DNA from 4 places in the Alkalilimnicola ehrlichii MLHE-1 genome. Region 3 is predicted to be linked to each of the others. Evidence: predicted binding sites of a transcription regulator. Region 3 holds the regulator's gene; each other region holds the start of a gene.
What was found. The regulator sigma-54, encoded in region 3, starts transcription at its own class of promoters, with help from an activator protein. The targets are predictions, from matches to a motif close to TGGCANGNTNCNTGCTT.
Positions count from the first base shown of each region.

Region 1: MLG_RS14705 (flagellar hook-length control protein FliK) is a predicted target of sigma-54. The motif match lies at 2,324-2,340, and genes of this name have one in related genera.
Region 2: flgG (flagellar basal-body rod protein FlgG) is a predicted target of sigma-54. The motif match lies at 1,619-1,635, and genes of this name have one in related genera.
Region 4: MLG_RS00890 (HupE/UreJ family protein) is a predicted target of sigma-54. The motif match lies at 1,648-1,664, and genes of this name have one in related genera.

Region 1 covers NC_008340.1:795,460-799,755, reverse strand. Annotated here, with positions in the region: gene htpX (protease HtpX) at 1-760, opposite strand, end outside; gene MLG_RS14705 (flagellar hook-length control protein FliK) at 1,125-2,252, opposite strand; gene fliJ (flagellar export protein FliJ) at 2,837-3,283, opposite strand; gene fliI (flagellar protein export ATPase FliI) at 3,345-4,296, opposite strand, start outside.
Region 2 covers NC_008340.1:1,013,964-1,018,259, forward strand. Annotated here, with positions in the region: gene MLG_RS04620 (flagellar hook protein FlgE) at 1-445, shown strand, start outside; gene MLG_RS04625 (flagellar basal body rod protein FlgF) at 499-1,239, shown strand; gene flgG (flagellar basal-body rod protein FlgG) at 1,681-2,466, shown strand; gene flgH (flagellar basal body L-ring protein FlgH) at 2,478-3,152, shown strand; gene MLG_RS04640 (flagellar basal body P-ring protein FlgI) at 3,171-4,296, shown strand, end outside.
Region 3 covers NC_008340.1:2,530,714-2,535,009, reverse strand. Annotated here, with positions in the region: gene ptsN (PTS IIA-like nitrogen regulatory protein PtsN) at 1-288, opposite strand, end outside; gene hpf (ribosome hibernation-promoting factor, HPF/YfiA family) at 349-690, opposite strand; gene MLG_RS11300 (RNA polymerase factor sigma-54) at 715-2,220, opposite strand; gene lptB (LPS export ABC transporter ATP-binding protein) at 2,373-3,098, opposite strand; gene lptA (lipopolysaccharide transport periplasmic protein LptA) at 3,095-3,622, opposite strand; gene lptC (LPS export ABC transporter periplasmic protein LptC) at 3,609-4,187, opposite strand; gene MLG_RS11280 (KdsC family phosphatase) at 4,171-4,296, opposite strand, start outside.
Region 4 covers NC_008340.1:208,421-212,716, reverse strand. Annotated here, with positions in the region: gene ureA (urease subunit gamma) at 1-89, opposite strand, end outside; gene MLG_RS00895 (urease accessory protein UreD) at 100-981, opposite strand; gene MLG_RS00890 (HupE/UreJ family protein) at 992-1,594, opposite strand; gene lipB (lipoyl(octanoyl) transferase LipB) at 1,778-2,425, opposite strand; gene MLG_RS00880 (YbeD family protein) at 2,869-3,147, opposite strand; gene MLG_RS00875 (D-amino acid aminotransferase) at 3,149-4,009, opposite strand; gene MLG_RS00870 (D-alanyl-D-alanine carboxypeptidase family protein) at 4,021-4,296, opposite strand, start outside.

The DNA.
Region 1 (4,296 bases), 1.5 Mb from region 3:
CCGAGCGCTTTAGCCGCTCCAGCGCGGCTATCATCTTGTCGCGCCCGGCCAGCTTGGCGCCACCGGCATCGGCCCGGTACTCCCGCTGACGGGAGAACCACATGACGATCACCGAGGCGAGGATGCCCAGCACGATCTGGGCGAAGATGGAGGTGATGAAATAGGCCGGGCCGTGCCCTTGCTCGGTCTTGAATACCACGCGGTCGACGAAATGGCCGATGATGCGCGAGAAGAAGACCACAAAGGTGTTCACCACCCCCTGGATCAGGGTCAGGGTGACCATATCGCCGTTGCTGATGTGGGCGATCTCGTGGCCGATCACCGCCTCGGCCTCGTCCCGGGTCATGCTCTGCAGCAGGCCGGTGCTCACCGCCACCAGGGAGTTATTGCGCCGGGCCCCGGTGGCAAAGGCGTTCATGTCCGGGGCGTCGTAGATCGCCACCTCCGGCATACCGATGCCCTCCTGGCGGGCAAAGCGGCGCACGGTATCCACCAGCCACTGCTCGGCCTCGCTGCGCGGCTTTTCGATAACGCGGGCCCCGGTCATCCGCTTGGCGATGAACTTGGACATGGCCAGGGAGATGAACGAGCCGCCGAAACCGATCACCGCGGCGATGATGAGCAACCCCGTATAGTCCAGACCCACACCGGCCTCATCCAGGGTCCGCACCCCGAACACGGCCTGCAGGATGAACAACACCACACCCAGGACCACCAGGATCGCCAGGTTAGTGAGCAGAAAGAGCCCTATGCGCTTCATCGTCGCTTGATCTCCCGGTTATGTAAGCAGCCCAAACCGCACTCCGGCGAGGGGGGTGCCGGAGCGGCCGTTCAAATTATCCTAGGGCTTAGATTGGGGCAAGGCGCGGGAGTTCAAGCGGCGCAGGACAGGGGCCGAAGGCTTCCCCCCATCATCGCGAGGGCCGCAGGCCCGTGGCGATCCAGAGCGGTAGACTGCCGCGTCGGCTTCGCCTCCTCGCAGTGACGGTGGGGGAGGGGAGGCACCACGCCGACGGCGGGGGAGACACCACCCCCGTCATCGCGAGGAGCGCAGCGACGCGGCGATCCACACCCCGGCTTGGACTGCCGCGCCCCTTCGCTCCTCGCAGTGACGGCGGGGCGCGTCAGGCGTAATGGTCGACGAGGCCCTGTGGTTGCAGCCGTTGCGCCGGGGCGTCGGCCGCTGCCCCGTCACCGGCCTCGGGGTCACCCGGGCCGCCGGCATTTAACAGCCCGGCCGCCTGGCCCTGCGCCCAGAAGCCCTCGTCCTGACGCTCCGAGACATCCACGTCCACCTCGCCCTGCCCCTGCTCGGCGAGCATCTGGCGCAGCCGCGGCAGTTCGGACTCGACTGCCTCGCGGGCACTAGCCTGCTGGGCGGTTATCTGGATGGTGGTGCGCTCATCCTGGGTAGCGATATTGATGTCCAGCGGGCCCAGCCCCGGCGGATCCAGGCGAATACGCGCCTGCTGGATCTGCTGCTGGATCATCATCACCATGCGCTCACCCAGCGCCCGGCCAAAGCCCGGCTGATTGGCCGGGGTGGCGAGCTGGAAACCGGGCAGTGCCTGTTGAATCGGCTGGGCACCGGGCCGGGAGGTGCCGTTGGACTCACCCGCCGCCAGCAACCCGGAGAAACCGATGCCTGCATCGGCACGGGCCTGGGCCTGCGGCTGGGCCGGGTTTCGCCCTTCGCCTTCACGCTCGCCCTTCTCCTGGGCCAGGGTCTGCTGCAGCAGGGCCTCGGCCCGCTCGGTGCTGGTCGCCGTGCGCCCCTTCATGGCATCGGCCACCGCGTCGCGCAACCCCTCGCCGGCCCCCACCGGGTCCAGCATGCGCCCGGTGGTCTGCAGCAGGTTCAGCAACTCCGCCGGGTCCTCGTCCCGGGGGATCAGATCGTGCAGGGCCCAAAGCGGCAGTGCTGGTATCTCACCGGCCCGCCGTGCCTCGGCACCCCGACCGCTGCGCGCCTCCAGGGCCTCGCCATCGGCCTGCTTTTCCGCCAGGGCCGCCAACACCAGCGGCAGCAGTTTGCCACCCTCCGGCAACTCCTCGGCCCACCCGGCCAGCCGGTCCGGATCCTCCAACAGGGTCTTGGCCTCGGCCTTGTCCAGGTCACCAAAGGCGTCCGTTGCCAGCAGCGCGTCTATGAACTCGCCGTCGCCCTCGGCGGCCTGATCCAGCAGAATCTGCAGCAGATCAGGCGGGCCCGCCGCCGGTTCGGCCCGCGGCATGTCGACAGGTGTGGTCACGGTGGGTGCTCTCCAGTCTCAGTACCGTGGTGGACCGGCGTGGTTGCCGGTATTGTCCGTTACGGGAAGAAAAGCAATATCGGGGCCAATGCCGTCTACCCGGGGACGGCGCACGCGTCATCGTGAGCCCCACTCCTCGCTACGCGGGCCCGAATCAACGAGGAACGGGGCATCCCTGGCATCGCCAGGGCCGAAGGCTTTCCCCCGTCATCGCGAGGGCCGCCACCTCCTCCCCGTCATCGCGAGGGCCGAAGGCCCGTGGCGATCCAGAGGGGTAGACTGCCGCGTCGCTTCGCTCCTCGCAGTGACGGGGTGGCCCCTCCCCCCGTCATCGCGAGGGCCGAAGGCCCGTGGCGATCCAGGGCGGTAGACTGCCGCGTCGGCTTCGCCTCCTCGCAGTGACGGGGTGGCCCCTCCCCCCGTCATCGCGAGGGCCGAAGGCCCGTGGCGATCCAGGGCGGTAGACTGCCGCGTCGGCTTCGCCTCCTCGCAGTGACGGTGGGGGCGACCTTCCGCTGCCGGCACAGTCAAGTTCTTCAAGAGGAGCGCAGCGACGTGGCGATCCCTAAGGCCTTTGTTCCGGCTCAGGAGCCGAGTAGCGGGTTGCTGTAGGTGCGCCGGGCCAGTTCGTCCAGTTGCAACTGCTCGCGCCGCTCCTGCTCGCGGCGCTCCTCGTCGCGGAAGCGGTCCACCACCCGGCCCACCGCCCGGGAATGGCTGTAGGCCTCGAGCCAGTCCTGGCGCTGCGCGTTCACCCGGCGTTTGGCCTGAGCCACCACCTGGTGCTGCTGTTGGATGGCCTGATCGATGCGGGATATGAAGGCATTGTAGTCGCGCAGGCGCGCGGCGTTGATGCCCCCGCTCTGTCCCTGCAACTGCTCGGCGTACTCCTGGCGGAAGGTCAACAGTTGGCGCAGCTGCTGGCGCTGGCTGTCGAGATCCTGACGGGCCTCGGCCAGGCGCTGGCCGGCCTCGTCGGCCTTGTCGCCGGCCAGGCGTTGCACCGGTTGCAGGCGTGCGGAACGGTTCATCTCGCCTCCCCGTCGGCGGGCGCCGACTTAACCCTTATTATGACTCCGACAATTCACCCTGTCAGCCATTGCCGCCCCCGGTCTGGGCCTGATCGCTGAGCAATCCGAAGAGCTGCTCCAGGCTTTCGCCAAAGTTCACCGCCGTGGAGACATCCTGCTGCAGGAAGGCGCGCAGCCGCGGCATGATGGCAATGGCCTCGTCCACCCGCGGGTCGCTGCCCTTCTGGTAGGCCCCGACGCTGATCAGGTCCTGGTTCTCCCGGTAGGTGGACCAGAGCTGGCGGAAGCGCTGCGCCAGGCGCTGGTGGCCCCGCTCGGTGATGTTGATCATGGCCCGGCTCACCGAGGCCTCGATATCGATGGCCGGGTAGTGGCCGGCGTCGGCCAGCTGGCGCGACAGCACCAGGTGACCATCAAGGATGGCGCGGGCGGCATCGGCGATGGGGTCCTGCTGATCGTCGCCCTCGGTGAGCACGGTGTAGAAGGCGGTGATCGAGCCGCCGTCGTCCGGCCCGTTGCCGGCCCGCTCCACCAACCGCGGCAGCAGCGCGAACACGGACGGCGGATAGCCCTTGGTGGTGGGCGGCTCACCGATGGCCAGGCCGATCTCGCGCTGGGCCTGGGCGTAGCGGGTGAGCGAGTCCATCAGCAGCAACACATTCAGGCCCTGGTCGCGGAAGTACTCGGCGATACTGGTGGCCAACATGGCCCCGTGCAGGCGCATGAGCGGGGATTTGTCCGCCGGTGAGGCCACCACCACGGACCGGGCCAGCCCCTCGTCACCCAAAATGTCGGTGATGAACTCCTTGACCTCCCGGCCCCGCTCGCCGATCAGCCCCACTACCACCACATCGGCGTTGGTGTAGCGGGTCATCATGCCCAGCAGCACGCTCTTGCCCACGCCGGAGCCGGCGAACAGTCCCATGCGCTGGCCGCGCCCCACGGTGAACAGGCTGTTGATGGCGCGCACGCCCACGTCCAGCGGCGCCTTGATGGGGGCGCGGGCCAGGGGG
Region 2 (4,296 bases), 1.5 Mb from region 3:
GGACCTGGATTTCGAGCTCGACCTCGAATCGCTGACCCAGTTCGGCACCCCCTTCGCGGTCAGCGATATCACCCAGGATGGCTTCGCCGCCGGTGAGTTCTCCAGCCTGGATGTGTCCGAGGACGGCACCATCTTCGCCCGCTTCACCAATGGCCAGTCGGAGGTGCTCGGACGGGTGGGCGTCACCAAGTTCCCCAGCCAGGAGAACCTGCAGCCGGTGGGTGATACCGAATGGGTCGCCACCTTCGAGGCCGGTGAGCCGGTGGTCGGCACCGCCGGGACCTCGGACTTCGGCAGTATCGAATCCGGCGCCCTGGAGCAGTCCAACGTGGACATCTCGGAGCAGCTGGTGAAGATGATCGTTGCCCAGCGGAACTTCTCCGCCAACGCCAAGATGATCAGCACCGAAGACCAGATCACCCAGGAAATCCTCAACATCCGCTGATGAGGCATGACCGCCATGCCGGGCTCACACCCGGTGGCGGGGAGGCAAGACCCATGGATCGCTTGGTTTACCTGGCCATGACCGGGGCGAAGCACACCCTGGAGGCCCAGCAGCACAATAACCACAACCTGGCCAACGTGGACACGCCCGGCTTCCGCGCCGACCTGGACGCGTTGATGTCGGCGCCGGTGCGCGGCCCGGGGCACGATGCCCGGGCCTACTCCGAGGCGCTCACGGTGGGCAGCGACTTTCGCCAGGGCGGCATCGTACAGACCGGGCGGGCGCTGGATGTGGCCATTGACGGTGACGGTTGGTTGGCGGTTCAGGCCCCCGATGGGGGTGAGGCCTACACCCGCCGGGGGGATCTGCAGATCGCCGACGGCGGCTTGTTGACCACCGGTGACGGGCACCTGGTCATGGGTGAGGCCGGACCGGTGGCCATCCCGCCGGCGGACGAGATCGAGATCGGGGCCGACGGCACCCTCAGCATCATTCCCGCCGGGCAGAATCCGGACCAGTGGGTGGAGTTGGACCGGCTCAAGCTGGTGGACCCGGCTCTCCAGGACCTGCGCAAGGACAATGACGGCCTGTTCCGGCTGGTGGATGGAGGGGAGGCCGAGGCGGACGCCGGCGTGCGCCTGGTCTCCGGCGCCTACGAGGGTAGCAACGTCAACATGGTGGATGCGCTGGTGAAGATGATCGACCACGCCCGCCAGTTCGAGACCTACGTCAAGATGATGACGGCGGCCGAGGAGAACGACCAGACCAGCGCCCAGTTGTTGCGCAACAGCTAATGACCACGCGGTAGGTCACACGCCGTCTGGACTGCCACGCCCCCTGCGGGGGCTCGCAGTGACGGGTGGGGGAGGCGGCACCCCCGTCATCGCGAGCCCCCCGCCCCGCTGCGCGGGCGCGAATCAGCGAGGAACGGGGCACCCCCGTCATCGCGAGGGCCGCAGGCCCGTGGCGATCCAGGGCGGTAGACTGCCACGTCGGCTTCGCCTCCTCGCAGTGACGGTGGGGGTGGGGCCGCGCTCGCAGTGAGGGTAGGGGGCGCCCGCAGCGTCTGGCCATGTTCATCAAGAGGGCCGAAGGCCCGCGGCGATCCACACGCCGGCTTGGACTGCCACGCCCCCTGCGGGGGCTCGCAGTGACGGGTGGGGGTGCCGAAAATGGCCCCGATCTTGCAATCAAGCCGGTAACGGCAGGAAACCGACACCACGGAGGCACATGCCATGAATCCAGCACTTTGGGTGGCCAAGACCGGCCTGGATGCGCAGCAGACGCGTATGCAGGTGGTGTCCAACAACCTGGCCAACGTCAACACCACCGGCTTCAAGAAGGACCGGGCCAACTTCGAGGACCTGATCTACCAGACGGTCCGCCAAGCCGGCGGCCAGAGCACCCAGGACACCCTTCTGCCCACCGGGCTGAATCTGGGGACCGGGGTCCGGGTCACCTCCACGGAAAAGATCCACATGCAGGGCAACATCCAGCAGACCGAGAACTCGCTGGATATCGCCATTGAGGGCGACGGCTTCTTCCAGATCCTCATGCCCGATGGCGAGATCGCCTACAGCCGCGACGGCAGCTTCAACGTCGATGACCAGGGCCAGATGGTGACCTCCTCCGGCTACCAACTGCAGCCGCCCATCAATATCCCGGACGACGCGGTCAGCGTCACCATCGGCCGTGACGGCACCGTCAGCGCCCGCCTGCCCGGTCAGGCCGATCCGCAGCAGCTCGGCAACATCCAGCTGGCCGACTTCATCAATCCGGCGGGACTCGATGCCATGGGCGGCAACCTGTTCCGCGAGACCGCCGCCAGCGGCCCGCCACAGATCAGCGACCCGGGCCTGGACGGTGTCGGTACCCTCCTGCAGGGCGCGCTGGAGAGCTCCAACGTCAACATTGCCGAGGAACTGGTCAACATGATCGAGACCCAGCGGGCCTTCGAGACCAACACCAAGGCCATCTCGTCCACCGACCAGATGCTGCAGTTCATCAACAACAACATCTAAGGAGCGCGGCGATGAACCACCGGCTCATCAAATGGCTGTTCATGGCCCTGGCGGTCACCGCGCTGGCGGGGTGCGCCGGCATGCCCGACCAGGCCCCCAAGCCGCTGCCACTGCCGGAGATCGCGGAGCCCGAGCGCCAGAACAACGGCGCCATCTACCAGGCCGGCGGTGAGCAACGGCTGTTCGAGGACCGGCGCTCACGGCGGGTGGGTGATGTGATCACCGTGCTGTTCGAAGAGAACACCGATGCCAGCAAGTCCAACAGCAGCTCCATGACCAAGAGCAGTAGCGCCGAGTTGCCGGCACCGACCGTGGCCGGCCGTGGTGCCACCCGTGGCGGGGTGCCGCTGGAGTTCGACGCCCAGGCCGATCGCAGCTTCAGCGGAGACGGGGCCGCCGACCAGAGCAATCAGCTCACCGGCACCCTGACCGCCATCGTCACCGATACCATGCCCAACGGCTACCTGGTCATCGAGGGGCAGAAGAAGCTGACCCTCAATCAGGGTGCGGAGTACGTGACCATCTCGGGCATTGTGCGACCCGATGACGTGGGCGCCGACAATACCGTCTCGTCGCTGCGCGTGGCCAATGCCCAGATCGCCTACACGGGGACCGGGGCGCTGGCCGACAGCAACCGCCCCGGCTGGCTGACCCGGGTGTTCAACAGTCGCTGGTGGCCGTTGTAAGGCCGCCGAGGGGGGATCATGCGACAAGCACATTGGGGGACCACCCGCCTGACCTTGATCGGCCTGCTCGCCGTCATCGTCCTGCTGATGGGCGGACTGGCCCAGGCCGAACGGATCAAGGACATCGCCTCGGTTCAGGGCGTGCGCAGCAACCAACTGGTGGGCTACGGCCTGGTGGTGGGGCTGGACGGGACCGGTGATCAGTCCAGCCAGGCCCCGTTCACCATCCAGAGCATCCGCTCCATGCTGGCGGCGCAGGGTATCGCCATACCCGACAACGTGAACATGCAGGTGGACAACGTGGCCGCGGTGATGGTCACCGCCGAATTGCCGCCCTTTGCCCGCCAGGGCCAGACCCTGGATATCACCGTCTCCTCGCTGGGCAACGCCGACAGCCTGCGCGGCGGCACGCTGCTGATGACCCCGCTGCGTGGCGCCGACGGCGAGGTCTACGCCATGGCCCAGGGCAATATGCTGGTGGGCGGGTTTGGCGCCGAGGGGGCGGACGGCTCCCGCATCACCGTCAACATCCCCAGTGCCGGCACCATCCCCAACGGCGCCACTGTGGAGCGGGAGGTGCGCAGCCCCTTCGCCCAGCAGGGCGACATCGTGCTCAATCTGAACACCCCCGACTTCACCACCGCCCACCGGGTGGCGGAGGCCATCAACGAGACCCTGGGCCCGAATACCGCCCAGGCCCAGGACGCCGTCTCCATCCGGGTACAGGCCCCGCAGACCCCCAACCAGCGGGTCAGTTTCATGAGCTACCTGGAGGAGATCCGGGTCACTCCGGCGGAGGCACCGGCCAGGGTCATCGTCAACGCGCGCACCGGATCGGTGGTCATTGGCAGCGAGGTGAAGGTGCGACCGGCGGCCATCACCCATGGCAGCCTTACCGTGACCATTACCGAGGCGCCTTTCGTGGTCCAGCCCGATCCCTTCACCGAGGGCGAGACCATGGTGGTGCCGCAGACCGACATCGAGATCGAGGAGCAGGCCAACCCCATGTTCGTCTTCGGTCCGGGCACCACGCTGGATGAGATCGTCAACGCGGTCAATCGGGTGGGCGCGGCGCCGGGGGATCTGGTCTCCATCCTCGAGGCGCTGAAGCGGGCCGGTGCGCTGCGTGCGGAACTCATCATCA
Region 3 (4,296 bases):
CGGCTCCCGGTCGAAGGCGTCGAAGTCCACCCCCTGGTCGAGGCGGATCATGGCACCCCGCGCCTGCTCGATGCCCTCCATGCGGGCGTGGGGCAGGGCAACGCCGTGGCCCAGGCCGGTGCTGCCCAGCCGTTCCCGCGCCACCAGCCGGTCGAAGACCTGGGTGGAGGCCAGTGTGGTGTCATCCGCAGTCAGCAGGTCGCTGAGTTGTTCCAGCACGCGCTTCTTGCTGCTGACCTCGGCGTCGCAACGGATGCGGTCCGGAGTGATGAGTTCGGCGATTTTCATGGTGTCGTTCAGCCCGGGGCCGGTGACCGCGACGGCGGTCACCGGCCGATGGTTGAGTGTCTACTCCGCGGCCCCTGCGCCCGCTCCCGCCTTCTGAGCAGCCCCCTCGCGGCGGTGGTGGTCGGTGACCTTCTCCTTGTGCTTGACCAATTGGCGGTCAAGCTTGTCGATCATGCCGTCGATGGCGGCGTACATGTCTTCGTCGGTGGTCTCCGCGTGCAGCCGGTTGCCGCTGATCAGCAGATTGGCCTCGGCCTTCTGCCGGAGTTTTTCCACCGAGAGGATCACGTGGCTGTCCACCACGTTATCGAAATGGCGCTCCAGGCGCTGGAATTTCTCCCGTACATAGGCCTTCAGGGCATCCGTGACATCCACGTGGTGACCGGTGATCTGTATTTGCATGCCGCCTCCTTTCAACGTTGCGATTCAGGCCAGTCGCTTGCGCTCTGACGAGGACGCGATGGCCATAGCCTCACGATACTTGGCTACGGTCCGTCTTGCCACGTTTATGCCCTCCTCCTGGAGGATATTGGCAATACGACTGTCACTGAGTGGTTTGGTGGGGTTCTCATCGGCGATCAGACGCCGGATGCGGGCACGGATGGCGGTGGCGGAGCACTCGCCGCCGTCCACCGTCTGCACATGGCTGGAGAAGAAGTACTTGAACTCCAGGGTGCCCCGCGGGGTGTGCATGTACTTGCGGGTGGTGATCCGGGAGATGGTGGACTCGTGCATGTCCACCGCCTCGGCCACCTCGCGCAGGACCAACGGCTGCATGGCCTCTTCGCCGTGGTCGAAGTAGCCCTGCTGGCGCTCGACGATGCAGCGGGCGACCTTGAGCAGGGTGTCGTTGCGGCTAAGCAGGCTCTTGATGAACCAGCGCGCCTCCTGCAGGTGGTTGCGCAGGGTGGTGTTGTCGCTGCTGTTGTCGGCGCGTTTGATCAGGCTGGCGTAATAGCTGTTGACCCGCAGCCGGGGGGCGGTCGCGGGATTGAGCTCCACCTGCCAGCGGCCGTCGCTGCGCCGGACCACCACGTCGGGGACCACGTACTGGGTCTCGTCGCCACCGATTTGCGAGCCCGGCCGCGGATCGAGGGTCTGGATCAGGCCCAGGACCTCGCGAAGCTGGTCCTGATTGAGCTTCATGCGCCGACAGAGTTGGGCGTACTGGCGCTGTACCAGCATGTCCAGGTGCAGATCCACCAGGCGCCGGGCCTCGGGCAGCAGTGGGGTGTCCGGCGGCAGCTGCTCGAGCTGGATGAGCAGCGCCTCACGCGGATCGCGGGCGGCCACGCCCACCGGGTCGAAGTGCTGGATGCGCCGGAGCACCGCCTCGACCTCATCGGGCTCCACGGCCCACTCCGCCGGCAGGGCGGAGATCAACTCCTCGATGCCGGCGCCCAGGTAGCCGTCGTCGCGCACGGAGTCGATGATGACCTGTGCGATGGCCGCGTCCCGATCGGTGAAGGGGGTGAGCTCCGCCTGCCAGGTCAGGTGGTCGTGCAGGGTTTCACCGCCACCGGAGCGGTTGGCGTAGGGGTCGCGGTCCTCGTCCTCGCTGTCCGGCTGGCTCCAGGGGGTGCTGCCGTCGTAGATGTCATCCCAATTGGAGTCCAGCGGCAGGTCCTCGGGGATGTCGGCCTGCTCCTGGGCGGCGGTCTCCTCGCCCGCGGTCCCGGCCTCGGTGGCCTCCTCGGTGCTGGCCTCGTCCCCGCGCTCGCCCTCCGTGTCCTGGGTCTCGCCCTCTTCGGTGCGCTGTTCGGTCTCCTGCTGGTCCTCTTCGGCGAGTTCCAGCATGACGTTGGACTCGAGCTGCTGCTGGATCTCCATCTGCAGATCCAGGGTGGAGAGCTGCAGCAGGCGGATGGCCTGTTGCAGCTGTGGCGTCATAGTGAGTTGCTGCCCGAGTCGAAGTTGCAGCGATTGTTTCATGACCGTTGCCAAAGGGGGTGCCCCCCATCCGGTTCTTTTGAAGTGTGAATGCGATGTCTTGTCATGGATCTCTTTAATCGTCGCCGCCCGATGGCGTCGGAAGCGACCCGTCACGCGGGTCTGGATGCCCCTAGTTTACAGCGGAATGGCGCCTATAGCCGAAAATGCTCGCCCAGGTAGACCTCGCGCACCGCCTGGTTGGCGAGGACCTCCTCCGCGCTGCCGCGGGCGATGACCCGGCCCTGGCTGAGGATGTAGGCCCGTTCCACGATGCCCAGGGTCTCACGGACGTTGTGATCGGTGATCAGTACACCGATGCCGCGCTCGGTGAGCTGCCGGATGATGTGCTGAATATCGACCACCGAGATGGGGTCGACGCCGGCGAAGGGCTCGTCGAGCAGGATAAACTGCGGGTTGGCGGCCAGGGCCCGGGCGATCTCCACCCGCCGGCGCTCGCCGCCGGAGAGGCTGATGCCGGACTGGTCTGCCAGGTGCGGCACATGGAATTCGTCCAGGAGTTGTTGTAGCTGCTCCCTTCGGGCCCGACGGTCCAGGTCCGGTCGGGTCTCCAGGATGGCCATGATGTTCTGGGCCACGGTCATCTTGCGAAAGACCGAGGCCTCCTGGGGCAGGTAGCCGATGCCCTTGCGGGCGCGGGCGTGCATCGGCAGGGCAGTGATGTCCTCGCCGTTGAGCAGGATCTGACCGCCATCGGCCCGCACCAGGCCCACCACCATGTAGAAGCAGGTGGTCTTGCCGGCGCCGTTGGGCCCCAGCAGGCCGACGATCTCACCGGCATCCACGGTGAGTGAGGCCTCCTCGACCACGGTGCGGCCGCGATAGCGCTTGACCAGCGATTTGGCCTCCAGGCGGCTCATTCCTCGTCCCGCTCCTCCGCCGGGTAGAAGATGGTGCGGGTGCGCCGGTCCTCCCGGCCCTCGACCACTGCCTCCTGGGTCTCCAGATTGACGCGGATCTCGTCGCCGGACATGCGGTTCTCCCGCTGCCAGAGTTCGGCCCCTCCGGACAGGTGCAGGCGCTGCGGCCCGCGACTGTGGTACTCCATGCGCGGGGCTTCGGCATGCACCGTGTCGGTTTGCCCCGGGGGCAGTTGCTCGTAGGTGGCCGGGCCGCCCGCCACCTCCACCCGGTCCAGAACGCGGCGCCCCTCCACGTCGCGGGTGTGCACAACCATGCGATCGCCGGTGATGACCAGGCTGCCCTGGGTCAACACGACAGCGCCGGTGTAGGTGCTGATGCCGCGGACGTTGTCGATCTCGGCGCGGTCGGCCTCCAGATCAATGGGCCGGTCGCGGTCGGGGGTACGGGCTTGCCCCCCGGTGGCCAGCAGCAGACAGAGCAGGCCGGCCAGCAAGGTGGCGGCGCGGTTATGGCAGTTCATGGTGTCCTCTGACCTCGGATTGCAATTCGATCCTTTGCTGGTCCAGCCAAGCTCGGGCCCCCACGCCCTCGGTGTAGGAGGTGTCCTGGCGTAGCACGGCGTGCGCCTCTGTCTCCACCCGGTCGTCACCGGGGTAGAACCACAGCTCGCGGGTCTCCAGTTCCAGCGGCCGGTTGACGGCGCTCTCGGGTCGCCAGAACCGGACCTCCTCGTGCAGCAGGACCCGCTGGCCTTGGTCCCACGCGCTGCCCCGGGGCGCGCTACCGTACCAATTGGCGCCGGCCTCGGCGAACATCTCCACCTCCGGCCGGGCGAAGGACCAGACCCCGCGTTCGGGAAAGTGGTAGAGGTCGTCCGCGCTCAGTCGGTACTGCCAGCGGCCCGTCGCGTCCGCAGCGTGGATGGTGAACCCCTCCATGAAGTAGTCGGCCCGCTCGCGCGTGGGGATCTCCGGGTCGGGGGGCGGCTCGCGGTCGGGACGATCGGCGATCAGCCAGGCGACGCCGATCAACAGGCCCACGGCGATGAGGGTGAACAGCCGGGGGGGGTTAATCCGCGTCTTCATGGGCCTGAAGCAGGGCGTCGAGTTCGCCGCGGGCGGCGAGGATGAGTTCGCACAGCTCGCGCACCGCGCCACGGCCGCCCGGCCGCCGGGTCTGCCAATGGCAGTGCCG
Region 4 (4,296 bases), 950 kb from region 3:
AGCTTCAAGCCCTTGGCCTTACGCCGCTCCGCCAGCAGCCCGGCGGTGAAGAGCAGCAGCTTGTCTTTCTCTCTCGGGGTCAGATCCATGGGTTCGGCCTCATGTACTCCAGATTCGGGGGGGACAAGGGGGAAGCCCGACCACGGGCTCGCGGATAGTGCGCCAGGCCTGTTCCAGGGTCTTGCGCACCGGTTCCACGCCGGGCCCCAGCACGCGCACTGCCAATAGCCCCTCCGGGCACCGGGTCGCCCCCATCCGGACGCCGGGTGGCACCTGCAGGGCGTCCCGCAGGTCGTGCTCCAGGCCGTCCGGGGCGGGCGACGCCAGCAGGGTGGCGAACACCGCCTGGCCCTGCAGCCCCCAGGGGGCGGTGCGGAGGGGGTCGTCGGCATTCAGGGAGAGGCGCTCCCGCAGCAGGGGCATTTGCTCGCAATTCACCGCCAGCCGCTGATCCAGCACGCCCCTGGGGAAGTGGTCACCACTCCCCGGACGGCCCAGGGCCACCATCTCCCAGGCGATCAGGCGGGCGCCTTCGGCCAACTCGAAGCGGTTGATCAGCCGGCTACGGCTGCCCCCGTGGAGGATGGTCTCCATGGGCAGCCACTCGAATGTGGCGCCCGGGGCCAACCGGAAAACCTGCCGCTGGATGGACCAGTCGCCCGAGGAGCGGTAGAACTTGGCCGCCCCGGGGGTGGTCATCAGGGCGTGGGCGCCCTCGCCCACCTCCACGGAGAGGTCCAGTTCATCGCCACCCACCAACCCCCCAGGGGGGTGAAGCAGGTAGGCGTGGCAGGGCGCGCCCTCCGGGTGGAAGGTGCGCTGGACCACCAGCGGCCCTTGGTGGCGTCGTCGCACCAGGGCGGTGCGTTCACCCCGCCGGGCGAAGTCCAGCCGCAATGCCCCCCGCCACCCCGGGCTCACGGGTGCTGCTGAGGGGGCCGGGTCGGCCCCCGGTGACCAGGCTTGTTGGGCGACAGCCATCTCGCCGCGCTCAGAACAGTGCGACGAGGACGAGACCGGCCAGCACGATACCCACGCCGGCGCCCCGCGCCAGCGGCAGGGCCGGCAATTGCCGGCGGGCCAGGCGCTCCAGGCCCACGCCCGCCGCGAGCAGGACGGCACTGGCCAGCAGGAAGCCCGCGCCGAAGCTCAGGCCGGAGAGGCCAGCGGCCATCTCGGCGCCGTGGGCATGGCCGTGAAACAGGGCAAAGGCTGCGGCCAGGGCCATACCGGTGGCCAGGGGCAAGCGACCGCCCCAGGCCACCAGCCCGCCTACCACCAGCAGGGAACCGAGAATGCCGAACTCCACCGCCACCATCGGTGCGGAGGCCAGCCCCACCCCGAAGCCCACGAGCATGGCGAGCAGGAAAGCGCCCGGCAACAGCAGGGCGCTGCGCCGGTCGCCTTGCTGGCCGGCCCAGAGCCCCAGGCCCAGCATTGCCAGCAGGTGATCCAGCCCCAACAGCGGGTGCAGGAGTCCCTGGCCGAAGCCCCCGTGTACATGAGGATGGGGATGCGGATGCGCCAGCGCCAGCGGCGCGGCCAGCAGGGCCGCCAGCGCGAACAGCAGGATGGGCAGGGAAGTACGGCTCATGGTCACCTCGGCATGTCAGTGGTCCACGGAAGGGCGTTATACCCACTCCGTCTATCCAAGTTGCATGCCAGGGAAGAGCACCCGCTGTTTCAGGGCGTTGCGCAGGACAAAGGCGCCGTGGTGCGCACTAGACGGGGGCGTTGGCGGGAAAGGGCACCAAACCGGTGCATAAAGGTCGCCTGGTTAGGCCGCGCCGCCGTTCCCGTACTCGACGATCGCCTCCAGACAGTGCAGCGCCAGATCGGCCTCCAGGCGCTCGTAGGGCGTGGGCACGCCCAGGTCCAGCAGGCGGGTGACCTCGAGCCCGGGGTAGCCACAGGGATTGATGCGAAGGAAGGGTTCCAGGTCGACATCCACGTTTACGGCCAGGCCGTGGTAGCTGCAGCCGCGGCGCACGCGCAGGCCCACAGACGCCACCTTGCGACCCTCCACGTAGACGCCGGGGGCGTCGTCGCGCGCCTCGGAGGCAATCCCGTAGCCCGCCAGCAGGCTGATCACGGTGTGCTCCAGGGCGCTGACCAGGCTGCGCACGCCCAGGCCCCAGCGGCGCAGGTCCAGCAGGGGGTAGAGCACGATCTGGCCCGGGCCGTGGTAGGTGACCTGGCCGCCCCGGTCGGTCTCCACCACCGGGATCTCACCGGGGTCGAGGATATGTTCGCGCCGTCCCGCCTGCCCCAGGGTGTAGACCGGCGGGTGGGAGACCACCCAGAGCTGGTCCGGCGTGTCCGGGCCGCGCTCGTCGGTGTAACGGCGCATCGCGGACCAGGTCTCGCGGTAGTCGCGCCGGCCCAGGTAGCGGACCTGGATATCGGTCAACGGGGACGGGGGCATAGGCACTCCTTATACAGCTACCTTTAACGAGGCGCAAAATAAACCGTCATGGCAAAGGCGGCCCCTCATCGCGACGGCCGAAGACATCCCCCACCCGTCATCGCGAGGGCCGAAGGCCCGCGGCGATCCAGAGCGGTAGACTGCCACGTCGGCTTCGCCTCCTCGCAGTGACAGTGGGGGTGGGGGCGGGTCCGGTCCTCGCCGTGACGGTGGGGGGTGACGCCGCCGCTCGCCGTAACGGTGGGGACGGGTTCGCTCCTCGCAGTCGCGCTGGGGGTGGCGCCAGTCACGGTGGGAGTAGCGCCGCCAGTCGCCGTGGGAGTGGCGGCGTCGGTGGCGGTGGTGACGGGCCCGCCCCAGCGGTGACGGTGAGGCGGGGCCGCGTTGGCAGTGCCGGTGGGAAGCGCGTTCGCAATGACAACGAAGCTTTCGTTCATGGTTCCCTAGAGGGTCATCAGGATGGCCTCTTCCGCATGCAAGGCGCGGTAGATGGCATCCAGTTGCGGCCGGCTGTGGGCGGTGATGGTGGCGGTGACCGAGACGAAACGGCCGTTGCGGCTCTCGCTGACGCGCAACTCCACCTGCTCCGGGCGGTCCAGGTGCTCGGTGAGCACCGCCCGGACCAGGGCCTCGATGTCCGCCTCCGCACGACCCATGGCCTTGATCGGGAAGCGGCAGGGGAACTCAAGGGGGGTGTTGTCCTCGTCGAACTGCTGAACCATCTCAGCCTCCGGCGGCCCAGGCCGCCTTGTGCTCGTCGAACCAGGCTCGGGTCCGCCGCCACATCGGTCCGGGGCGACCGTCGCCCACCGGCTCGCCGTCCAACCGGGTGACCGGGAGCAGCTCCTTGGTGGAGCTGGTCAGCCAGATCTCATCGGCCCGTGCCAGCTCCTCGGCGCTGATGGTGGTGCACTCGCAGGCCACGCCGTGGTCGCGTAATAGCTCCACGACAAAGTCGCGGGTGACCCCGGGCAGCAGGCCCGGCCCCTGCAGCGGCGTCTTCACTCTATTTTCGCACACCACGAAGGCATTGCTGGCCGCCCCCTCGGTGAGCTGGCCGTCGCGCAGCAGCAGCGCCTCGTCCGCGCCCGCCTCCACCGCCTGCTGGCGCAGCAGCACGTTGGGCAGCAGGGCGACGGTCTTTAGATCGCAGCGCCCCCAGCGGTTGTCCTGGAGCCGGACGGCGGACTTGCCCTGCTCGCTGTCCGGCGGCATCGGGGTCGGCAGGGGCGAGGCCGTCATGAAGACAGTGGGCCGGGTCCCTTCCGGGAAGGCGTGGTCGCGCTGCTCGGGCACCCCGCGGGTGATCTGCAGGTAGACCCCCGCATCCCGCCACCGGCCGGCCGCCAGCAGCTCGTGGATCAGGCGGGTCCAGTGCTCATGGGTATGGGGATTGGGCAGGCGGATACCGGCCAGGGTCTGGTCCAACCGGCGCAGGTGTGCCGGCAGCCGGAAGGGGCGGCCACCGTAGACTGGGACCACCTCGTAGGCGCCATCGCCGAACAGGAAGCCCCGGTCCATGGGCGAGATACAGGCGCGCTCCAGGGGCAGGAACTCGCCGTTCAGATAGCAGATGTCACGCATGGCCGCTCCGGTCACTGGAATCGCAGCAGGACATCGTCCACCAACCGGCGCCAGAGGCTGCCCTCGGCCACGGTCTCCCGCGCCAGCAGGGGCTCCTCGTGCATCACCTCCCCCTGCAGCCGGATGATCAGGCGGCCGACCGGCTGTCCGGCCTCGATCGGGGCGATCAGCGGCTCGTCCAGGCGCAGGCGAGCCTCCAGGTTCTCGTACTGCCGGCGGGGGATGGTCACATAGAGTTCATCGGCAATGCCCACCCCGAGGTCCTCCATATCGCCCTTCCAGACCCG